DNA from 3 places in the Neobacillus sp. DHD-1R genome. Region 1 is predicted to be linked to each of the others. Evidence: a T-box and tRNA genes for the amino acid it is inferred to sense, from the RefSeq annotation. Region 1 holds a T-box; the other regions hold tRNA genes.
The links. A T-box is a leader RNA that pairs with one kind of tRNA and senses whether it is charged. The one in region 1 lies ahead of leuS (leucine--tRNA ligase), so its partner is inferred to be a tRNA-Leu.
Positions count from the first base shown of each region.

Region 2: it has a tRNA-Leu gene. The T-box ahead of leuS (leucine--tRNA ligase) is inferred to sense a tRNA for this amino acid. The anticodon was not compared.
Region 3: it has a tRNA-Leu gene. The T-box ahead of leuS (leucine--tRNA ligase) is inferred to sense a tRNA for this amino acid. The anticodon was not compared.

Region 1 covers NZ_CM173232.1:4,049,112-4,056,501, reverse strand. The annotation lists gene AC3ANL_RS20010 (fibronectin type III domain-containing protein) at 1-1,343, opposite strand, end outside; T-box leader at 1,709-1,932, shown strand; gene leuS (leucine--tRNA ligase) at 1,973-4,390, shown strand; gene AC3ANL_RS20000 (rhodanese-like domain-containing protein) at 4,525-4,839, shown strand; gene AC3ANL_RS19995 (ferric reductase-like transmembrane domain-containing protein) at 5,076-5,636, opposite strand; gene AC3ANL_RS19990 (FAD:protein FMN transferase) at 5,638-6,516, opposite strand; gene AC3ANL_RS19985 (hypothetical protein) at 6,516-6,911, opposite strand; gene AC3ANL_RS19980 (sporulation protein Cse60) at 7,060-7,245, shown strand; gene AC3ANL_RS19975 (BaiN/RdsA family NAD(P)/FAD-dependent oxidoreductase) at 7,252-7,390, opposite strand, start outside.
Region 2 covers NZ_CM173232.1:1,318,198-1,325,587, reverse strand. The annotation lists gene queG (tRNA epoxyqueuosine(34) reductase QueG) at 1-687, opposite strand, end outside; gene AC3ANL_RS06295 (B3/B4 domain-containing protein) at 796-1,467, shown strand; tRNA gene AC3ANL_RS06290 (tRNA-Gly) at 1,554-1,627, opposite strand; gene AC3ANL_RS06285 (DUF2179 domain-containing protein) at 1,908-2,471, opposite strand; gene AC3ANL_RS06280 (hypothetical protein) at 2,586-3,857, opposite strand; tRNA gene AC3ANL_RS06275 (tRNA-Leu) at 4,470-4,551, opposite strand; tRNA gene AC3ANL_RS06270 (tRNA-Leu) at 4,576-4,661, opposite strand; tRNA gene AC3ANL_RS06265 (tRNA-Cys) at 4,706-4,779, opposite strand; tRNA gene AC3ANL_RS06260 (tRNA-Gly) at 4,788-4,862, opposite strand; tRNA gene AC3ANL_RS06255 (tRNA-Gln) at 4,867-4,941, opposite strand; tRNA gene AC3ANL_RS06250 (tRNA-His) at 4,980-5,055, opposite strand; tRNA gene AC3ANL_RS06245 (tRNA-Trp) at 5,071-5,144, opposite strand; tRNA gene AC3ANL_RS06240 (tRNA-Tyr) at 5,150-5,234, opposite strand; tRNA gene AC3ANL_RS06235 (tRNA-Thr) at 5,263-5,338, opposite strand; tRNA gene AC3ANL_RS06230 (tRNA-Phe) at 5,354-5,429, opposite strand; tRNA gene AC3ANL_RS06225 (tRNA-Asp) at 5,457-5,533, opposite strand; tRNA gene AC3ANL_RS06220 (tRNA-Met) at 5,537-5,610, opposite strand; tRNA gene AC3ANL_RS06215 (tRNA-Val) at 5,629-5,704, opposite strand; tRNA gene AC3ANL_RS06210 (tRNA-Glu) at 5,709-5,783, opposite strand; tRNA gene AC3ANL_RS06205 (tRNA-Ser) at 5,802-5,893, opposite strand; tRNA gene AC3ANL_RS06200 (tRNA-Asn) at 5,901-5,975, opposite strand; rRNA gene rrf (5S ribosomal RNA) at 5,990-6,106, opposite strand; rRNA gene AC3ANL_RS06190 (23S ribosomal RNA) at 6,360-7,390, opposite strand, start outside.
Region 3 covers NZ_CM173232.1:3,209,134-3,216,523, forward strand. The annotation lists gene AC3ANL_RS15525 (pyruvate, water dikinase regulatory protein) at 1-143, opposite strand, end outside; gene ccpN (transcriptional regulator CcpN) at 161-802, opposite strand; gene AC3ANL_RS15535 (hemerythrin domain-containing protein) at 1,106-1,609, shown strand; gene AC3ANL_RS15540 (general stress protein) at 1,940-2,371, opposite strand; tRNA gene AC3ANL_RS15545 (tRNA-Leu) at 2,643-2,724, opposite strand; tRNA gene AC3ANL_RS15550 (tRNA-Trp) at 2,778-2,851, opposite strand; tRNA gene AC3ANL_RS15555 (tRNA-Tyr) at 2,857-2,941, opposite strand; tRNA gene AC3ANL_RS15560 (tRNA-Ser) at 2,964-3,056, opposite strand; tRNA gene AC3ANL_RS15565 (tRNA-Met) at 3,086-3,159, opposite strand; tRNA gene AC3ANL_RS15570 (tRNA-Ala) at 3,182-3,257, opposite strand; tRNA gene AC3ANL_RS15575 (tRNA-Pro) at 3,276-3,352, opposite strand; tRNA gene AC3ANL_RS15580 (tRNA-Arg) at 3,359-3,432, opposite strand; tRNA gene AC3ANL_RS15585 (tRNA-Leu) at 3,450-3,538, opposite strand; tRNA gene AC3ANL_RS15590 (tRNA-Gly) at 3,544-3,618, opposite strand; tRNA gene AC3ANL_RS15595 (tRNA-Leu) at 3,628-3,712, opposite strand; tRNA gene AC3ANL_RS15600 (tRNA-Thr) at 3,735-3,810, opposite strand; tRNA gene AC3ANL_RS15605 (tRNA-Val) at 3,832-3,907, opposite strand; rRNA gene rrf (5S ribosomal RNA) at 3,918-4,034, opposite strand; rRNA gene AC3ANL_RS15615 (23S ribosomal RNA) at 4,236-7,174, opposite strand; rRNA gene AC3ANL_RS15620 (16S ribosomal RNA) at 7,365-7,390, opposite strand, start outside.

The DNA of each region.
Region 1 (7,390 bases):
TTAGCGGCATTCAAAATTTTGAAGCGATAGGCCTTTGGATCAACGGTTAAGGTAGGATAGGCTGTACCGTTAATGACAGGAGTATCCATAAATGCTTCAGGTGACGTTGAAACATCGGGTACACCTGGATTTTTTGGTGCCTGTCCAGGTTGACCTGCCAACGGGTTGTCTACTGGTCCATTTTTTAAACCTGTATTTGGCGGCCAGAACCATGGACCGTAATCCCAGCGGCCCATGGGGTTTGCACCCGACATATCATATGGGTTCTGGTTTGGCATATAAACGTGCGGGAACCATAATTGACCAAAACCGCCCCATTTGGTTTTATCCCAAGTTGGATCCGTAGCTGCTAACTGATTATCAGTTGGTACAAAGGTTTTATCCTGGATAATCAAAGGCATTGTTGAATTATCATCCGGAATAATTCCTCTTTTAATTAAGTCCTGTTCTACATCATCTGTGATCAGGTAACCGGCAGCTTCACCGCCATATACATTTAAACGGGTAATTCCATATGAGTGATCATGGTAAAACATTAATCGGGCACTTTGTTGGTTAGTGTAAAAAAACGTCATCGAGCCATCGCCCGGATCAGGCATGTCAGGAACATTCCTAACGCTGATTCCTTTTGGATACGGAGTATTTTCACCAGCAGGGGTGATCCATTGGTGTGGAGTGCCATCACTAATCCAGGGAGTAATCCCACCATGTAAGTGAAGGGTTGCCCGATTTTGTGTATACATATTTTGGCCATCGGGTCCCATTCCAGCACCCATCAATGAAGTATCTACTGGCAGGAACAGGTCACCCTTACTTCCAGTAGGAAGGGCGTTGGTAAATTTCACGCGAACTGGGCGGTCCTTATGAGCGATAATCGTCGGGCCGAAATAACTTGGATGGTTCTTGACCGTAGGATCGGTTGTATTTGTCTGCTCATATCCCCGAAGCTTGGTTTTCGGCAAATCACTGTGCAATTGTTCGCTATATTCAACTAGCGAAATTTCATAGTAATCTGATCCAGGATACGTAGTAGTATCTGGTATCGCAATGGGGATATACTGTCCTAGATTATTAGCATTTTTTGCACCTAATCCCGGTAAAGTATCAACAAATTTGCGCATACCCGTATTTGGAACAACCTTTCCATTAGTATCCAATTCCGGCAGTGGACTATTAGCATAGTTTGGTGTAGTCCAATAGTCAGGCGTCCCTCCAGGCGTCCCTGCTGCTAAAGCTTTGTTCATGTTGGAAAAGTTTCCTGCTATAGGAATTGTTGAAACTAGCAAAAGTCCTGCAATTAAACTCATTTGAATTTTTTGACTGATTTTTTTAACCTTAATCATAGCGCATCAGCATCTCTCCCTGTAAATTTATAAACAAAAATGAACCAAATCAGGGTAGTTTTTACTGGGTTTAAGTGGGGATGGCTCATCTCAACCACATTATAATACTTTCTTTATAAAGAACCAATATGTTCTTTAAAAGAATTAAATAAATATTTTTAGGACTTGACAATTCTATTTCTATGGTAATTTTTATTTTTTTAAAATAGTAAACAATATAAACCAAATGTTAATATTGTTTATTCAAGCGATTATCAAAAGCTTGTCAGGTTTAAGCGCTGGATATTTGGCTATCCTTAAAATAGGTGTTTGTTTGCTTGCATAGTCGCGGAAAATTTAATACAATAACCGTAATAGTTTATATCAAAAAAACAGTGATCTGGAGTAGTAGTGGTCCATACTCGAAACAATAGAGAGTTGACGGATGGTGGAAGTCAACCGAGTACATCATGAACTCGCCTTTGAGTTGCAGGCATGAACGAACAGTAATGTTTGCCGTTTTCCGCGTTAAGGATGAATGAAGCGAGTGTTAACAACACTAATGTGGGTGGTACCGCGGGAAGATACATACAATCCTCTCGTCCCTTTTAGGGATGAGGGGTTTTTATTTTTGTTTAGGAGGAAAAGTAATGAGCTTTAATCACCAACAAATCGAGCAGAAGTGGCAAAAGAAATGGGAAAAAGAAAAAACTTTTAAAACAAGCGAAGAATATGATAAACGTAAATTCTACGCTTTAGATATGTTTCCTTATCCATCTGGAGCGGGTCTTCATGTTGGACACCCTGAGGGATATACCGCAACCGATATTCTTTCTCGCTTAAAACGGATGCAAGGCTATAATGTCCTTCATCCAATGGGCTGGGATGCCTTTGGATTACCAGCGGAACAGTATGCGTTGGACACAGGCAACGATCCAGCCGAATTTACAGAGAAGAATATTAATACATTCCGAAGACAAATTAAATCGCTTGGCTTTTCCTATGATTGGGATCGGGAAGTGAATACCACAGATCCAGAGTATTACAAATGGACGCAGTGGATCTTTTTAAAGCTTTGGGAAAAAGGGCTTGCGTACATTGATGAGGTAGCAGTAAACTGGTGTCCTGCGCTTGGGACTGTATTAGCTAATGAAGAAGTTATTGATGGAAAAAGTGAACGCGGCGGCCATCCGGTCGAACGACGTCCAATGAAACAATGGATGTTAAAAATTACTGCTTATGGTGATCGTTTACTTGAAGACCTAGAGGAGTTAGATTGGCCTGAAAGTTTGAAAGAGATGCAGCGTAACTGGATTGGACGCTCTGAAGGTGCTGAAGTTACCTTCGCAATTGATGGACATGATGAAACTTTCACTGTTTTCACTACTCGTCCTGATACCTTATTCGGTGCGACCTATGCTGTTCTTGCTCCTGAACATTCATTCGTTACTAAAATCACAACATCTGAACAACGCGCTTCCGTGGATGCCTATTTAGATAAAGTAAAAACGAAGAGTGATCTTGAGCGGACTGACTTGGCGAAAGAGAAAACAGGTGTATTTACTGGTGCATATGCGATCAACCCAGCTAATGGCGAAAAAATGCCAATCTGGATTGCGGATTATGTATTAGTAAGTTACGGCACTGGTGCGATCATGGCTGTTCCAGCTCATGATGAACGTGACTATGAATTTGCGAAAGAGTTTAATTTACCAATCAAGCCAGTTGTTGCCGGTGGAGATGTCGAGACAGAAGCCTATACTGGCGATGGTGAACATATCAATTCCGAATTCTTAAATGGGTTAAATAAAGAAGAGGCCATTTCCAACATGATTTCCTGGTTGGAACAAAAAGGGATCGGTACAAAAAAGGTAACCTTCCGCTTACGGGATTGGTTATTCAGTCGTCAGCGTTATTGGGGTGAACCGATTCCAATTATTCATTGGGAAGACGGTACGATGACAGCTGTTCCTGAAGATCAACTGCCATTGACATTACCAAAAACGACAGATATTAAGCCATCTGGTACGGGTGAATCTCCACTGGCCAATATTGCCGACTGGGTAAATGTAGTCGATCCAGAAACTGGTAAGAAGGGTCGTCGCGAAACAAATACAATGCCGCAATGGGCTGGCAGCTGCTGGTACTATTTACGTTATATTGATCCGAAAAATGATCAAGCATTAGCCTCACAGGAAAAATTAAATCATTGGCTGCCTGTTGATATTTATATTGGCGGCGCAGAGCATGCCGTGCTGCACTTGTTATACGCACGTTTCTGGCATAAATTTTTATATGATATTGGTGTGGTTCCAACTAAAGAGCCATTCCAAAAGCTTTTCAATCAAGGAATGATTTTGGGTGAAGGCAATGAAAAAATGAGTAAGTCAAAAGGAAATGTAGTAAATCCTGATGATATCGTCGACAGTCATGGTGCCGATACTCTTCGTTTGTATGAAATGTTTATGGGACCACTTGATGCATCGATTGCTTGGTCTACAAATGGTTTAGACGGTTCTCGCCGCTTCTTGGATCGTATCTGGCGATTATTAGTGGAAGAGGATGGTTCAGTAAGTCCTAAGGTCCAGTCAACAGAGGATGGATCAAGTTTAGAGAAGGTATACCATCAAACCGTGAAAAAGGTAACAGAAGATTACGAAGGCTTAAGATTTAATACAGCGATATCACAAATGATGGTATTTATTAATGAGGCTTATAAAGCAACCGTTCTTCCAAAAGATTACATGGAAGGTTTCGTCAAGCTGCTTGCACCTGTTTGTCCACATATCGCAGAAGAGCTTTGGGAAATGCTTGGGCATTCCGGCACCATTTCCTATGAGGCATGGCCAGCATATGATGAAGCAAAATTAGTGGATGATGAGGTCGAAATTGTCATTCAAGTGAATGGAAAAGTAAAGACTAAGTTGATGGTACCAACAGGTGCTAGCAAGGAAGCACTAGAAGGAATCGCCATGGACGATGACCGCGTGAAAGAGCAGATTGAAGGAAAAACTATTCGCAAAGTCATAACTGTACCAGGTAAATTGGTCAACATTGTTGCTAACTAAAAAGAAAAGCGAAGGACACTAGCGGCTAGGGCGCTGGAGCAGGATAATTCTCGAGGCCAAAACTTATAATTCTTATATAATAAATAGAACATCCTCCTGGCAAACGGAGGATGTTTTCTGAAGGGATGATTGGGATGGAAGAAATTAAGACAATTACACCAGAAGATTTAGAAAAGAAGCTCGAGGAAGGGGAAAAACTTGAGCTTGTGGATGTTAGAGAAAATGAAGAAGTAGTATTTGGAATGATTCCAGGAGCTAAACATATCCGGATGGGAGATATTCCTGCAAACCTTGACTATTTTGATAAGGATAAAGAATATATTTTTATCTGCCGCTCCAGCGCTCGCAGCGGGAATGTATGTTACTACCTTCAAGAACAGGGATATAAAGTTCGCAATATGGTTGGCGGAATGATGTCTTGGACTGGTGAAACAGAATACGTAGAATAACCGATTCCAATTTGGAATCGGTTTTTTTTTTGCATGATCTTTGAGAATTGTCTAGCTCCAGCGCCCTAGCGGCTAGTGTCCTTCGCTCTCCGCCCTACGATAAGTCAACATCGAATCGCCTCCGGCTCTTCATGTTTCCTTTATCGCGTTTAACGGGCAGTAGATTCTTAACTGCCCGTAAGAACCCGATCGGCTCAACTAACAATCAGCGAAAAGAACGTTCGCTGATTGAAGTTTCACCTTATCTCAGTTGGAGCGCTCCAGGCCATACGCCGCTGACCAGGGCGCTTCCGCTTTTCTTTCATCAGCATAATTCCCATGATCATAAAGGGCACGATATTGATGATTGCAAGCACACCACCTTGAAAATCTGTACCAATAAATAGACCGTGGATGGTAACAAATATATATAAAATTGGATTTAAGGCATGTAATTTCCGCCATTTTTGATAGCCAATCCTTTTTCGTGCTTTTGAGGTAATGATCGTTATGATCAAAAAATACAAGGACAATCCACCAAGGGCCATTGGCAATGGTTTAAAGTCGGTTTGAAATGGAATCAGCACTTCAAACCATTGAAACGAGATATACGAATCAATTAATAAAAAGCATACATGTCCGAGAATAAGATAGAGAGCCCAATTAGAAAGAGCTTCATGTAAAAACAGTGTCGTTGTTACTTTCTGTTTCCGTTTTTTCTGAACTTGAGAATAAAGTCCAATAATAACAGACAAGTAAAGTAATAGATAGGCTGCCGTACCTGTCGCACGAATCATATACCATTCAAACATTTCCATTTTAAGCTCCTCCTTTCCAGATCTCTCCGTCTCGATTGATGAAAACAGCGTGAGATCCTTTCTTTGTAATCCAATCTCGACCCCGCTCTTTCCCAAGCAATAAAACGGTTTTTGCCCATACATCTGCTTCTAAGGCAGTGTGGGCCGTGATTGTTGCGGAAACAATTATGCTTTCCGAAGGCTTGCCAGTTCTTGTATCAATGAGGTGATGTTTCCATTTCCCATCCACTAGCCATTTTCTTTTCATAGTGGTAGATGTTGCTATTGCTCCTTTTTTCACCTGGATCGACGATATCATCTTCGCTGGTTCAAATGGATTTTCAATTCCGATGTTTAATGGTCGTGGCAATTCTCCAAAAATACGAATATCTCCACCAACATTGAGAAAACCATAGCCCATTTTTTTCAACAAAGTTGCAGCACAATCGATGACCCAGCCTTTTGCAATTCCACCAAGATCGATTCTAGAATGCAAGGTTACTGCCTGTTTCTCTTTGTTAAGCGTATATGGCTTTGACGGCATAGAATCAGTAGATGAATAAGCAACTGTATCTACACCCATGTCTTTAATAAATTCGATTGATTTTGAATAACCGCTGTTTTCAAGTGCTCTTAATACATTAGGATTAAAAATACCACTTGTTTCCTTATAAAATCGTTCTGCTTCTTCCAAAATCGCAAACATTTCACTAGAGACGTTTACTTCTTTCTCCACTTGTTGATTCAACCGTGATAGTTCACTATCTTCTCGGAATCGGCTGCACGTATGATCGATTAATTCAAATAGCTTATAAATTGGCATCATATCATTTGCAAACAGTTCATCATTAATAGAGATTTGTACTATTGTACTCATAGAATTGAACCGATAATTATGCATTAGGTACCACCTGTTGTTGTATCAAAGCCACGGTTATGGCCGGATGATCGACCACCGCCATTGAAAAATTGATCCTGCTGCTGATTACTATTGCCAAAGTCTTGCCCGCCATTGTCGAAATTATTATTCGGTACTTGTTCATTTTGATCAAATTGCGATGAACGATCTTCAGCCCAGGAATTATTAAAATCTTGTCCAGATTCCTGACCTGGTTGTAGGTTAAAACTATCTTGTGATTGCTGATTTGTATTATTGCTGGGTTGCTGCCCCTGATTAAGTACCATTTGATAAGTAGCTTTGTCACCATTTGTTAAGCCCAAATAGGATACCATTCCTGCTACGATAGCTAAACTGCCAAAGCTGACTCCCCAAGAAATATTTCGTTTTTTATCCATTCTTAATGCTCCTTTCATCCTTGCATTTGTCTTACTTCTTGCAGTTTACAAGTTAAACCTTAAAATAAACTTAATTTTTTTTTGGATTTAATTTTTAAAATTCAGAAAATAAGTGAATAATGATAGTAAAAAAGAAAGGGAGAGTCCAATGATACAAGTAAAGTTGTTTGATCGGGAGCATGAGAAGGATTTAGAAACGGAAATGAATCGCTTTTTGAGTCGAATAGAAGAAAAGAGTCTGCTAGATATTAAATATAATGTAGCAGCAATGCCAGAGGATGAAGAGGAAGAACAGATTTATTGTTTTTCAGCCATGATTATTTATCGGGCTTGACGTTTGTCAAACCCGATTTTTAGCAGAGAGTGCGGCATTTGTTCCAGCTAATCTGCCTGTCACTAGGGCGGAGGTAATGTTATATCCGCCTGTGTAACCGTGAATGTCCAAAATCTCACCGCTAAAATAAAGTCCATTCATTAAT
Region 2 (7,390 bases), 2.7 Mb from region 1:
AAATTCTTCCGGTATCAATTCCTTTGTTTGTGTTAAAAAAGAAATACAGCGCTGTGCATTAATTTGACCTCCTCGCACTAATGCACCTGTAGGGCAGGCCTCTAAACACTTTGTACACGTCCCACACTGGTCTTCTATTGGTGTATCAGGTTCTAAAGGGATAGTCGTAATCAATTCACCTAAATATACGTAAGAGCCAAATTCCGGGGTAATGATAGCACAGTTTTTTCCGCTCCAACCAATCCCAGCCCGCTCCGCAACGGCTCGGTCAGACAGTTCTCCTGTATCGACCATTGATTTTACCCTAGCATCAGGTACTTTCTGTTGAATAAACTCTTCCAGCTTTTTCAGCTTTTCTTTAAGAATATGATGATAATCAAGTCCCCACGAGGCCCTGCTAAATATTCCCCTTCTCTCTCCCTTCTGCCCTTTCACTGTTTCCTTCATTTTTGCTGGATAGGCTAAGGCAATAGAAATAATCGAGCGAGGTTCTTCTAGCAGCATTGAAGGAGTGATCCGTTTATCGATATCCGGCTCTTCAAATCCTGATTGATATCCGAGTTCCTGTTGTCTTATTAATCGGTGTTTCAAATCAGTGAATGGATCAGCAGTCGTAAATCCAATCTTATCGATACCAATTTTTTTACTATACGCGATGATTTCTTCTTTTAAAGTAAATGGGTCCATTTGCCACCCTCCTTTCCAATTATTCATATCTATTTAAAGTTGTTAAAATTATTAGTAGCACATTTATTTATGATAAACTATTTTTAATGAATTTTGGAGGTGGAATGGTTGGAAATTCAACTTTCATCAGAAATAATGGAATACATTCCAGACTTTAAACTTGGTGTGATTGAATATAAGGATATTATTGTTGGGGATTCACCACAAATGTTAAAAGGCAGGCTCCAGCTTTTTCAAGAGTCGATCTATTTCGATTTAGAAGATAAACTTGTAACAGATCTTCCTGCTATTAAGGAATGGCGGAGCATTTTTAAAATGATTGGGAAGGATCCAAATCGCTATCGTCCTTCTGCTGAAGCATTGTTTAGAAGAGTACAAAAGCAAAATTATCTTTCTTCCGTTCAAAGTGCAATTGATATTAATAATTTTTTCTCGTTACAATATCAAGTACCCATTGGTATTTATGATCTTGATGCGCTAGAAGGAGATGTCGCTATCCGAATTGGAGAAGAAGGAGAGGAATACATAGGCTTGAATGGAAGGGAAAATTCTTTACAGCGTCTTATCTTGGCTTCTGATCAGAATGGTCCATTCGGTAGTCCGTTTGTTGATTCTGTAAAAAAGCAAGTAACGGTTGAGACCAAAAATGCCTTGCAAATTATTTATTTACGACCAACAACCAATTTAGAAAGTGCTAAAAAGCTTACTGAATCACTTATGAACATGTTTGCACAAATCCATGGAGGAGAAGCTTCCTTCCAAATTCTTCGATGCCAGTAAGTGGCATCGTTTTTATATCCAATAAAATAAAAAAACGCAATGCATCGTTCTCCTATGTAACGATACACTGCGTTAGTTAATATGTATGGAGCGGGTGATGGGAATCGAACCCACTACATCAGCTTGGAAGGCTGAGGTTTTACCAGTAAACTACACCCGCATGTTGTTAACAAACTTATGACGTAATTAATACTACACACATTTCATAAAAAGGTCAAGGAATTTTCGCAAATTTTGTCGATTATTCTCTTTTACTTTTAAGAACATCATTATTAGCAATAACCATTCAAGATACATGTTTATGTCCATATTTTTCACAAAATAACTATTTTAAAAAAGGTCTATTTCACTTAATTTGAAAAGGGAGATGGGATGGTGGATACACCGAATGGTTACAGCCAGCCGCTAATCTTTAGAGGGATATGCGGCTGGCTGTGAATTTATTTTCCCATATGCGTATGAGCGTTTTTCATGGAACTGTTTTTCATATTCTTTTTCATAGCCTTCACTAGGAAACCGCCTTTAAATCTTCGCGGTTCATACGAAATTATGAAAGCCTTAGGGTCATATTGTTCAATAAAATGCATGACTTCCGTTTCAACATTCCGCTTTGTCAGTATTTCTAATTGGTACCTTTTGCTATCACGGCCGCTCCCTTCATAGATGGTCACTCCTAGTCCCTTATTTCTTAACGCTTCAATTAATTCTTCATTTTGGTCCATTAAATTAACATATAACGTAGTGTATCCAATTGCTAATTTATTTTCAATTCGTGTTCCAAGGTAAAGCCCCACACCAAAGCCAACGGCATAAATAATTTTTTCAGTGAGGCTTTGATTACCGGAAAATATGATGGATAAGCTAAAGATCGAGATTAATGTTTCTAATATACCAAGTAGTGAAGCTGCTAAACTCATATTTTTTACTAAAAAGATCGTCCGTAGAGTCATAATCGGGACATATACCAGTTGAAGTATGAAAATCACAAGAAGATTTAAAAACATAATGAACTCCTTTTTTATTGGTGTGTAAAACTGCTTGTTGATTTCCTTTCCAGGTGCACCAATCAACAGGATTTCGCCTTTCTATAATCACAGAAATGATTGTTAAACAGTCAATCAGGCACCTGTTTCAATCTTTGGCATATGCTGCGGTTCTACACCGCTGAACGCATTGCTAATATTTTCCCAGGCCTGCTGTGTTTCTATGAAATCGTTATAATGCTTTTTCACATTGCGGTGATAGTTTTCCAGTTCGGCAGCTATCTTCATGAAATCGTTTCTGCCAAAATACTCACAGATTTTTGGCAGAGTTGCGGCCAGCTGTTCACGCATCTCTTTAATTCTTTCCTCGTATCTCTTAGAATCCGTAATATATAACCATAGCGGTTTATAACGGATCCAGCCGATACACGCCTTGTAAAAACGCTGAATAACTTCTTCACAGTCGGCTTGAATGTAATCTAATTTCGTTGGCAGCACTCCATCTAACAAGGTCTTGTACGTTGAAAAACCGTCGTGGAAGGTATAGCATGGCACACGCAGCACTTTTCGGTCATGAAGACAGGTTCCTAAAAAGGTATCTTCTCCGCGGGCGTTAGGAGGATTGTAAAAAGGATTGACACGCTCTAGGTCTGTTAAATTAATACAAAGATTAGAGCCGGAAATAAATTTAGAATGGTTGACTTCCTCCACTTCCTCGGCATTCCCATTTACAAGCACTCTCGTGTCAGCATAAGTAACACCGCCGTTTTCCATCACCGATTTAATTGTATCCCAATTGACAATGTCGTTACTGATGGCCTGAATGAAAGTCTGAAAATCAGATTCCTTTAAGCTATCATTAAATCTGATATATGGAATAGGAGAGATGTATCCGCAGTGGTGGCCGTTCGTAATATCGGCGTGCTGAATATGTTTTAAATGAGTGTCCAGCCCTCGCTGGCCGCTCCAGATAGCTGTTCCGCTATTAGTAACAGCTAGAGGATATTCATCGTCATCTAAGAATATCAGGTAATCAATTCCTTCTTTTATTGCCATATATTGAATGATATTGCGTTTGCCGGCATATCCTCTGCCGAAAATAAGCTTTGCCTGTCTTTCATTAATAATCCCCTGCTTGATTAACTGGCTGATTTCTGTCTGCATTTTTTCATTTCCAATAAAGCAGGTACCGTCAACTAGCTCTAGTAATTCTGAACTGATATTCGTATAGTCTGTAGGCTTTGTATTGTGGTATTTTAAATCGTAGGCAACAAACAAGTTTAAAGATACCTTTTCATTGGAGATTAATTCAGATTCCCTCCAATTAAAAATATATGTTTTTAAAACCTGCTTGAAGTGTTTACGGCCTGTTGCAAAGCCAATACCTACTTTAATTTCCTTTTCCATAGTAATCCCCTCTTCTTTATCTAGTTTATAAAAAAACATACAAGGTTTTACCGTATCTCTATCTCCGTTTATAGAGATACCAGTTTCTATGTAAAATTGAATTATAAGCTGAAACGTTCTTTCTTCTAAATCGTTTGTTGTAAGAACGTTCTCAACCCTTAACGGTTCCAAAATGAAGAACTTGAATAAAATTCAGAAAACTAAATGCTTACCATCGACAAGTTCCCGACTATTTGGGAATTTTCGGACGGTGCCAGATACCTTTTGTTTATGTGTACCCGATTATTAATAAATTCAAACAGGGGATTTTTTTAAAAAAAGAGCTAGGGGTTCCTATTTGATCAATCTACCGGATAACATCTTTAATAGACATAGCTTATTGTTTATCATTAGTATTAAATATATAAAAAGAAGGCCACTCATGAAGAGCGACCTTCTGCTACACTGATTGCCATTTTTCAACGAAAAGAAAGAAAGAAAAATTAGGCCTAACAAACTAAAAGTTGTAATTTCAAATAAAAAAAGATTGAAGGACATTAAGATAAATAAAAAAACGTTTCTTACATAATGTAAGAAACGTTTTTTTCATCGCATTGGCAAGCGATGATTGTATACCGGTGGTCGGGGTCGAACCGACACTCCTCACGGAACACGATTTTGAGTCGTGCGCGTCTGCCAATTCCGCCACACCGGCGTATTAAGATGTTTTTTAAAGCAATGCCGAGGACCGGAATCGAACCGGTACGGTAGTCACCTACCGCAGGATTTTAAGTCCTGTGCGTCTGCCAGTTCCGCCACCCCGGCGTAATTAAAATGAACTGGACTTATCAATACTACAAAAAGTATTATGGAGGCGGCAACCGGATTCGAACCGGTGGTAAAGGTTTTGCAGACCTCTGCCTTACCACTTGGCTATGCCGCCATATATTTTGGAGCGGAAGACGGGATTCGAACCCGCGACCCCCACCTTGGCAAGGTGATGTTCTACCACTGAACTACTTCCGCATTTTGGCTGGGCTAGCTGGATTTGAACCAACGCATGTCGCAGTCAAAGTGCGATGCCTTACCGCTTGGCTATAGCCCAATAAAATATATTAGATCTATATTCAAGATGAATATATATGGGGCGGCTGATGGGAATCGAACCCACGAATGCCTGAACCACAATCAGGTGCGTTAACCACTTCGCCACAACCGCCATTATAAAATTAATTGGCAGGGGTAGTAGGAATTGAACCCACACCAAAGGTTTTGGAGACCTTCGTTCTACCTTTAAACTATACCCCTAAAGATGGTGGAGGGGGACGGATTCGAACCGCCGAACCCGGAGGGAGCGGATTTACAGTCCGCCGCGTTTAGCCACTTCGCTACCCCTCCACATATATAATATACAATTGCCAGCTTATGGTGCCGGCGAGAGGACTTGAACCCCCAACCTACTGATTACGATTCAGTTGCTCTACCAGTTGAGCTACACCGGCATTCTTTTAAATTTATGGTGGCTCAGGACGGAATCGAACCGCCGACACAAGGATTTTCAGTCCTTTGCTCTACCGACTGAGCTACTGAGCCAACATGTTATTCTTACCTACAATGAAATGGCGGTCTGGACGGGACTCGAACCCGCGACCTCCTGCGTGACAGGCAGGCATTCTAACCAACTGAACTACCAGACCAAATTGCGGGGACAGGATTTGAACCTGTGACCTTCGGGTTATGAGCCCGACGAGCTACCGGACTGCTCCACCCCGCGACAATAATAATAAAACTATGGTGGAGGATGACGGGATCGAACCGCCGACCCTCTGCTTGTAAGGCAGATGCTCTCCCAGCTGAGCTAATCCTCCATTATGGTGACCCCTACGGGACTCGAACCCGTGTTACCTCCGTGAAAGGGAGGTGTCTTAACCGCTTGACCAAGGGGCCATATTGTAAAAATAATTATGGAGGAGAGCAAGGGATTTGAACCCTTGAGACAGGGTTACCCGCCTACACGATTTCCAATCGTGCTCCTTCGGCCACTCGGACAGCTCTCCATAAAAATGGCTCCGCAGGTAGGACTCGAACCTACGACCGATCGGTTAACAGCCGATAGCTCTACCACTGAGCTACTGCGGAATAATATGATTACAGCCTGGCAACGTCCTACTCTCACAGGGACGCGTGTCCCAACTACCATCGGCGCTGAGAAGCTTAACTTCCGTGTTCGGTATGGGAACGGGTGTGACCTTCTCGCCTTAATTACCAGACTATTTATTCGACACTATTTTATTATAATGTCTTTTTTATATTTTTCAAGAGGAAAATTTATTTTTTTCATTCCCTCAAAACTAAATAATCTAGAAGAAGTGTGGTAAAACTCAAGTTCGCTTTAAAAATTGTCCAGCTGCGGCTCCTAACTTCTCGGCCGTTTCGATCCGTCCCTTCAAATCCAAAACCAGGATTTGCAGTGCCGGCTCTCCAACGTCTGTCGAAGTTGACCAGTCGCCTTCGCTTTTCTATTTGGTTAAGTCCTCGAACGATTAGTATCAGTCAGCTCCACATGTCGCCACGCTTCCACCTCTGACCTATCAACCTGATCATCTTTCAGGGTTCTTACTAGCTTGACGCTATGGGAAATCTCATCTTGAGGGGGGCTTCATGCTTAGATGCTTTCAGCACTTATCCCGTCCGCACATAGCTACCCAGCGATGCCTTTGGCAAGACAACTGGTACACCAGCGGTGCGTCCATCCCGGTCCTCTCGTACTAAGGACAGCTCCTCTCAAATTTCCTGCGCCCACGACGGATAGGGACCGAACTGTCTCACGACGTTCTGAACCCAGCTCGCGTACCGCTTTAATGGGCGAACAGCCCAACCCTTGGGACCGACTACAGCCCCAGGATGCGATGAGCCGACATCGAGGTGCCAAACCTCCCCGTCGATGTGGACTCTTGGGGGAGATAAGCCTGTTATCCCCGGGGTAGCTTTTATCCGTTGAGCGATGGCCCTTCCATGCGGAACCACCGGATCACTAAGCCCGACTTTCGTCCCTGCTCGACTTGTAGGTCTCGCAGTCAAGCTCCCTTGTGCCTTTACACTCTACGAATGATTTCCAACCATTCTGAGGGAACCTTTGGGCGCCTCCGTTACTCTTTAGGAGGCGACCGCCCCAGTCAAACTGCCCACCTGACACTGTCTCCCACCCCGATCAGGGGTGCGGGTTAGAATTTCAATACAGCCAGGGTAGTATCCCACCGACGCCTCCACCGAAGCTAGCGCTCCGGCTTCTCAGGCTCCTACCTATCCTGTACAAGCTGTACCAAAATTCAATATCAGGCTACAGTAAAGCTCCACGGGGTCTTTCCGTCCTGTCGCGGGTAACCTGCATCTTCACAGGTACTATAATTTCACCGAGTCTCTCGTTGAGACAGTGCCCAGATCGTTACGCCTTTCGTGCGGGTCGGAACTTACCCGACAAGGAATTTCGCTACCTTAGGACCGTTATAGTTACGGCCGCCGTTTACTGGGGCTTCGATTCAGAGCTTCGCCTG
Region 3 (7,390 bases), 840 kb from region 1:
ATATCTTCAAGGTCATCCACATAAGAATTACGGCGAATATCAACATGGCCGCCATTAAATTGTGTTGCCACTGCTTTTACAACAAACTCAGCCGTTTCCCCTACTGAGTCAGATACCACATAGACAACTTCTTTCTTTACCAAAATTTCAGCCACTCCTCTTAGTTTGATTTTTCATCCATAATTTCTAAATATGCTCGTGTTATCGTTGTTTTCGTAATGCGACCCACTAGCAAATATGTATTTGTTTGCCCGTCCACATTCTTTACAACCGGTAAAGAGTCAATGTGGTTGTGAATCATTTTTTTTGCAGCTTCAAGCAAAGTTTCTTCTGGATTAATCGTGATGATATTCGGCATTCTCGTCATTATGACACTTACAGGCAGATCATGAAGATTTTGATTTCCTAGTGATGCTCTGAGCAAATCCTTTCTAGAAATCACCCCTGTTAAATGGCCGTCAGCATCAACAGCGTAAAGTGTTCCAACATCCTCTAAAAATAACTGAACAATTGCATCATAAACCGAGGTTGATTTTCCCACCACAATTGGAAGGGCCTTATAATCATTGACCTTCTGATGAAGGTATTTTTCCGCTTGATGCTTATTAGGAAATTTTTCATTATAAAAATATCCTACTCTTGGTCTCGCATCTAAATTTCCTGACATAGTTAAGATGGCAAGATCAGGTCTTAACGCTGCTCGTGATAGTGAAAGCTTTTCTGCAATCTCTTTCCCCGTTATCGGTCCATTTTCTTTAACAATATCCAGGATTTCGTCCTGACGCTTGGTAAGTTTAATCATTACCACCCCCTTAATCACCTTAATATGTTATATTCTATGTATTTATTATAAATGTGTTATACTTATTTGTATATAGTATATAACATTTAATATTAAATCGGTACAATAATTTGAATAAAACATCACAATTAATTAAAATTTTAATATTCTGAATTATATAAACAAACAAAATCCCGTTGCATGAGACGGGATTTTGTTTCTTTTATAAAAATTATGTTTAAATTTTATAGTGATTTGAATCACAATATAAATTCCATCTTTTTTATATACTTAAAAGAGTAAAATTCGAGAGGAGATTTTGATATGCAAGGATTATTTGGTAAGGGTCCAACTGCCCTTTCCGAGGGCTTAAATAAATTAATAAGTGAACATCACCCATTAAGAAACAATATGGAACTTTTAATTTCCTTATGTAATAAAGTTGAGGACGAGCAAGGTACTGCTTTTGAACAATTAATTCAGGAAGTAAAAGAGTTTTTCAGAAACCTAGAGTTTCATTCAGTCCGTGAAGAAGATATCTTATTTCGGATGATGGAAAAATACATTGGCCAACATGGAGGTCCAATAGCTGTAATGGAAGCTGAACACGAACAGGCAAGAGAATTGATCAATGAATTTTTTATAAATACTAAAACCCCTAAAGAAAGTTCAATAGATGACATGATTAAAAATGCAAATCTTATTAATAATGCGGTCAATATTCTTTTACAGCATTTCATGAAAGAAGAACAGGTCCTTTACCCAATGGCAGAGCGGATGTTTACGGAAGCTGAAAAAGAAATTGTTTTCCAAAAGGTTTCAGAATAGCAATTTATTCCAAGCCCAAACTACGATAGGTTGGGCCTTTTCCTTCAAGCGAAGGCGACTTAAAAAAAACAAAAAGGCCTTCAACATATTAGTTGAAAGCCTTTTTGTAACAATTCCCTGATACCGGTGGCCGGGGTCGAACCGACACTCCTCAAGGAACAGGATATTTTAAAATCTGATATTTTTAAAAATATTAAAACATCAATAGTTAACACAATTATTTAGAATAATGTATTGAATCCATCAGAGAGAACAATTTATTGAACTTCTTATAATAATTATTGTTTTATTACCAAACGTATAAATGACTAAGCATCCTTTATTTCGGAATTATTCTGCGACTACGATGAGAATTTTCCCTTTTTTCACATCTTCTTCATATTGGCGAGCTTCTTCTTCATCCAATCCAATCTCCTGTAAGGCCCCGGTTAAACCGCCGGCTTTGGCAGCAGCACCAGATACAGCTCCACCCAGGGTTAATAATAACGGACCTGCCGCTATTATTGGACCGATGCCAGGAAGTGCTAGGGCACTCATTCCTACGAAAAAACCAGCCAATCCGATTATTCCACCAGCCGTTGCCCCTGCAATGATTCCTTCCGTTTCTTTAAGTTTCACTTGGTCACCATTCGATTCCAATCCTTCGATATTTTTTGCTAGAATAGAGATCTGCTCAAAGTTGTAGCCCTTCCTATGTAAATCCTCTACCGCTGTCTGTGCCTGTTTTTCAGTTTCATAAACACCTATGATTCGTTTTTCCATGAGCGATTATCTCCTTTACATGATGTACTAATTAAATTCCCTCTCAGGAAAATTTCAATCATGCAAAATTCTAGAAAATGATCATTAATCTTTAATTTAGTCAACTTCCAGCTTATCGCAGAGAGGATCAGCTAATTGATAATATTCACTTCAACTCGTACTGATACATTCTTGGGGAAATGTATACTTTTGCACCACTCATCGGGCATATAAAAATAAAACAGACTCCAACATAATAGTTAAAGTCTGTTTTCTATTTCGAATTATTTGATACCGATGGTCGGGGTCGAACCGACACTCCTCACGGAACACGATTTTGAGTCGTGCGCGTCTGCCAATTCCGCCACATCGGCAAATATTAAATAAAAATCCCATAGTACAATCAGGAATTTATGAAGAAAAAATTTGGCAGGGGCAGCAGGAATCGAACCCACACCAAAGGTTTTGGAGACCTTTGTTCTACCTTTAAACTATGCCCCTATTTGTGGTGGAGGGGGACGGATTCGAACCGCCGAACCCGGAGGGAGCGGATTTACAGTCCGCCGCGTTTAGCCACTTCGCTACCCCTCCACATATAAAAGAGAATTAAAACTGGAGGAGGAAGAGGGATTCGAACCCCCGCGCGGTATGACCCGCCTGTCGGTTTTCAAGACCGATCCCTTCAGCCAGACTTGGGTATTCCTCCATTTTATAAAAAGGTTAATTGTGTTTAAGTAGCGGCGGAGGGGATCGAACCCCCGACCTTACGGGTATGAACCGTACGCTCTAGCCAGCTGAGCTACACCGCCATAAAATAAATTTTAAAATGTTTGGTGGAGTCTAGGGGGATCGAACCCCTGACCTCCTGCGTGCAAAGCAGGCGCTCTCCCAGCTGAGCTAAGACCCCATAATGGCATGAATTGAATGGTCGGGAAGACAGGATTCGAACCTGCGACCCCTTGGTCCCAAACCAAGTGCTCTACCAAGCTGAGCTACTTCCCGTAAAAATGCGCCCTGAGAGATTCGAACTCCCGACCTTTTGATTCGTAGTCAAACACTCTATCCAGCTGAGCTAAGGGCGCATATAAATTTATTGTAATGGTGCCGAGGACCGGAATCGAACCGGTACGGTAGTCACCTACCGCAGGATTTTAAGTCCTGTGCGTCTGCCAGTTCCGCCACCCCGGCACTATTGGAGCGGAAGACGGGATTCGAACCCGCGACCCCCACCTTGGCAAGGTGATGTTCTACCACTGAACTACTTCCGCAAAAAACTTTGGTGCGGGTGAAGGGAGTCGAACCCCCACGCCTTGCGGCGCCAGATCCTAAGTCTGGTGCGTCTGCCAATTCCGCCACACCCGCATATTCAATTAAGTAAAAAGCATGGTGCCGGCGAGAGGACTTGAACCCCCAACCTACTGATTACAAGTCAGTTGCTCTACCAATTGAGCTACCCCGGCATATTGATTGAAAATATAGTATGGTGGAGGATGACGGGATCGAACCGCCGACCCTCTGCTTGTAAGGCAGATGCTCTCCCAGCTGAGCTAATCCTCCATAAATAACAGCCTGGCAACGTCCTACTCTCACAGGGACGCGTGTCCCAACTACCATCGGCGCTGAGAAGCTTAACTTCCGTGTTCGGTATGGGAACGGGTGTGACCTTCTCGCCTTAATTACCAGACTATAAAATTAGAGAGATCGTTCTCTCAAAACTAGATAATTCAGAAGAAGTGGTAAAACTTAAGTTCGCTTTAAAAATTGTCCAGCTGCGGCTCCTAACTTCTCGGCCGTTTCGATCCGTCCCTTCAAATCCAAAATCAGGATTTGCAGTGCCGGCTCTCCAACGTCTGTCGAAGTTGACCAGTCGCCTCCGCTTTTCTATTTGGTTAAGTCCTCGAACGATTAGTATCAGTCAGCTCCACATGTCGCCACGCTTCCACCTCTGACCTATCAACCTGATCATCTTTCAGGGTTCTTACTAGCTTGACGCTATGGGAAATCTCATCTTGAGGGGGGCTTCATGCTTAGATGCTTTCAGCACTTATCCCGTCCGCACATAGCTACCCAGCGATGCCTTTGGCAAGACAACTGGTACACCAGCGGTGCGTCCATCCCGGTCCTCTCGTACTAAGGACAGCTCCTCTCAAATTTCCTGCGCCCACGACGGATAGGGACCGAACTGTCTCACGACGTTCTGAACCCAGCTCGCGTACCGCTTTAATGGGCGAACAGCCCAACCCTTGGGACCGACTACAGCCCCAGGATGCGATGAGCCGACATCGAGGTGCCAAACCTCCCCGTCGATGTGGACTCTTGGGGGAGATAAGCCTGTTATCCCCGGGGTAGCTTTTATCCGTTGAGCGATGGCCCTTCCATGCGGAACCACCGGATCACTAAGCCCGACTTTCGTCCCTGCTCGACTTGTAGGTCTCGCAGTCAAGCTCCCTTGTGCCTTTACACTCTACGAATGATTTCCAACCATTCTGAGGGAACCTTTGGGCGCCTCCGTTACTCTTTAGGAGGCGACCGCCCCAGTCAAACTGCCCACCTGACACTGTCTCCCACCCCGATCAGGGGTGCGGGTTAGAATTTCAATACAGCCAGGGTAGTATCCCACCGACGCCTCCACCGAAGCTAGCGCTCCGGCTTCTCAGGCTCCTACCTATCCTGTACAAGCTGTACCAAAATTCAATATCAGGCTACAGTAAAGCTCCACGGGGTCTTTCCGTCCTGTCGCGGGTAACCTGCATCTTCACAGGTACTATAATTTCACCGAGTCTCTCGTTGAGACAGTGCCCAGATCGTTACGCCTTTCGTGCGGGTCGGAACTTACCCGACAAGGAATTTCGCTACCTTAGGACCGTTATAGTTACGGCCGCCGTTTACTGGGGCTTCGATTCAGAGCTTCGCTTTTAAGGCTAACCCCTCCTCTTAACCTTCCAGCACCGGGCAGGCGTCAGCCCCTATACTTCGCCTTGCGGCTTCGCAGAGACCTGTGTTTTTGCTAAACAGTCGCCTGGGCCTATTCACTGCGGCTCTTCGAGGCTATTCACCCCAAAGAGCACCCCTTCTCCCGAAGTTACGGGGTCATTTTGCCGAGTTCCTTAACGAGAGTTCTCTCGCTCACCTTAGGATTCTCTCCTCGCCTACCTGTGTCGGTTTGCGGTACGGGCACCTTTTATCTCGCTAGAGGCTTTTCTTGGCAGTGTGGAATCAGGAACTTCGGTACTAAATTTCCCTCGCTGTCACAGCTCAGCCTTCACGGTAAGCGGATTTTCCTACTTACCAGCCTAACTGCTTAGACGCGCATATCCAACAGCGCGCTTACCCTATCCTCCTGCGTCCCCCCATCACTCAAACGATAAAGAGGTGGTACAGGAATATCAACCTGTTGTCCATCGCCTACGCCTTTCGGCCTCGGCTTAGGTCCCGACTAACCCTGAGCGGACGAGCCTTCCTCAGGAAACCTTAGGCATTCGGTGGATGAGATTCTCACTCATCTTTCGCTACTCATACCGGCATTCTCACTTCTAAGCGCTCCACCAGTCCTTACGGTCTAGCTTCAACGCCCTTAGAACGCTCTCCTACCACTGACATCGTTGATGTCAATCCACAGCTTCGGTGATACGTTTAGCCCCGGTACATTTTCGGCGCAGAGTCACTCGACCAGTGAGCTATTACGCACTCTTTAAATGGTGGCTGCTTCTAAGCCAACATCCTGGTTGTCTAAGCAACTCCACATCCTTTTCCACTTAACGTATACTTTGGGACCTTAGCTGGTGGTCTGGGCTGTTTCCCTTTTGACTACGGATCTTATCACTCGCAGTCTGACTCCCACGGATAAGTCTTTGGCATTCGGAGTTTGTCTGAATTCGGTAACCCGATGAGGGCCCCTAGTCCAAACAGTGCTCTACCTCCAAGACTCTTACTACGTGAGGCTAGCCCTAAAGCTATTTCGGAGAGAACCAGCTATCTCCAAGTTCGATTGGAATTTCTCCGCTACCCACACCTCATCCCCGCACTTTTCAACGTGCGTGGGTTCGGGCCTCCATCCAGTGTTACCTGGACTTCACCCTGGACATGGGTAGATCACCTGGTTTCGGGTCTACGACCACATACTCATTCGCCCTATTCAGACTCGCTTTCGCTGCGGCTCCGTCTTTTCAACTTAACCTTGCATGGGATCGTAACTCGCCGGTTCATTCTACAAAAGGCACGCCATCACCCATGAACGGGCTCTGACTACTTGTAGGCACACGGTTTCAGGAACTATTTCACTCCCCTTCCGGGGTGCTTTTCACCTTTCCCTCACGGTACTGGTTCACTATCGGTCACTAGGGAGTATTTAGCCTTGGGAGATGGTCCTCCCTGCTTCCGACCGGATTTCTCGTGTCCGGCCGTACTCAGGATCCACTCAGGAGGGAACGAAGTTTCAACTACAGGGTTTTTACCTTCTATGACGGACCTTTCCAGATCGCTTCATCTACCCCGTTCCTTTGTAACTCCATGTTGAGTGTCCTACAACCCCAAGAGGCAAGCCTCTTGGTTTGGGCTATGTCCCGTTTCGCTCGCCGCTACTCAGGGAATCGCGTTTGCTTTCTCTTCCTCCGGGTACTTAGATGTTTCAGTTCCCCGGGTATGCCATCCATACCCTATGTATTCAGGTAAAGATACTACTCCATTACGAGCAGTGGGTTTCCCCATTCGGAAATCTCCGGATCAAAGCTTACTTACAGCTCCCCGAAGCATATCGGTGTTAGTCCCGTCCTTCATCGGCTCCTAGTGCCAAGGCATTCACCGTGCGCCCTTTCTAACTTAACCTAAAAGGTTTGTTTCTCTTATTAAATAAGAGAGAAAACTAAAATGGCGATTACTCGATGTTTCACTTGCTTCTTCTTACGATTATCTAGTTTTCAAAGAACGAATGTTTTTGAGAGATTGTACTCTCAAAACTAAACAAACAAAAAGCGGTCAACTTCTTATCAGTCCGTAAGGACTGCATTATCCTTAGAAAGGAGGTGATCCAGCCGCACCTTC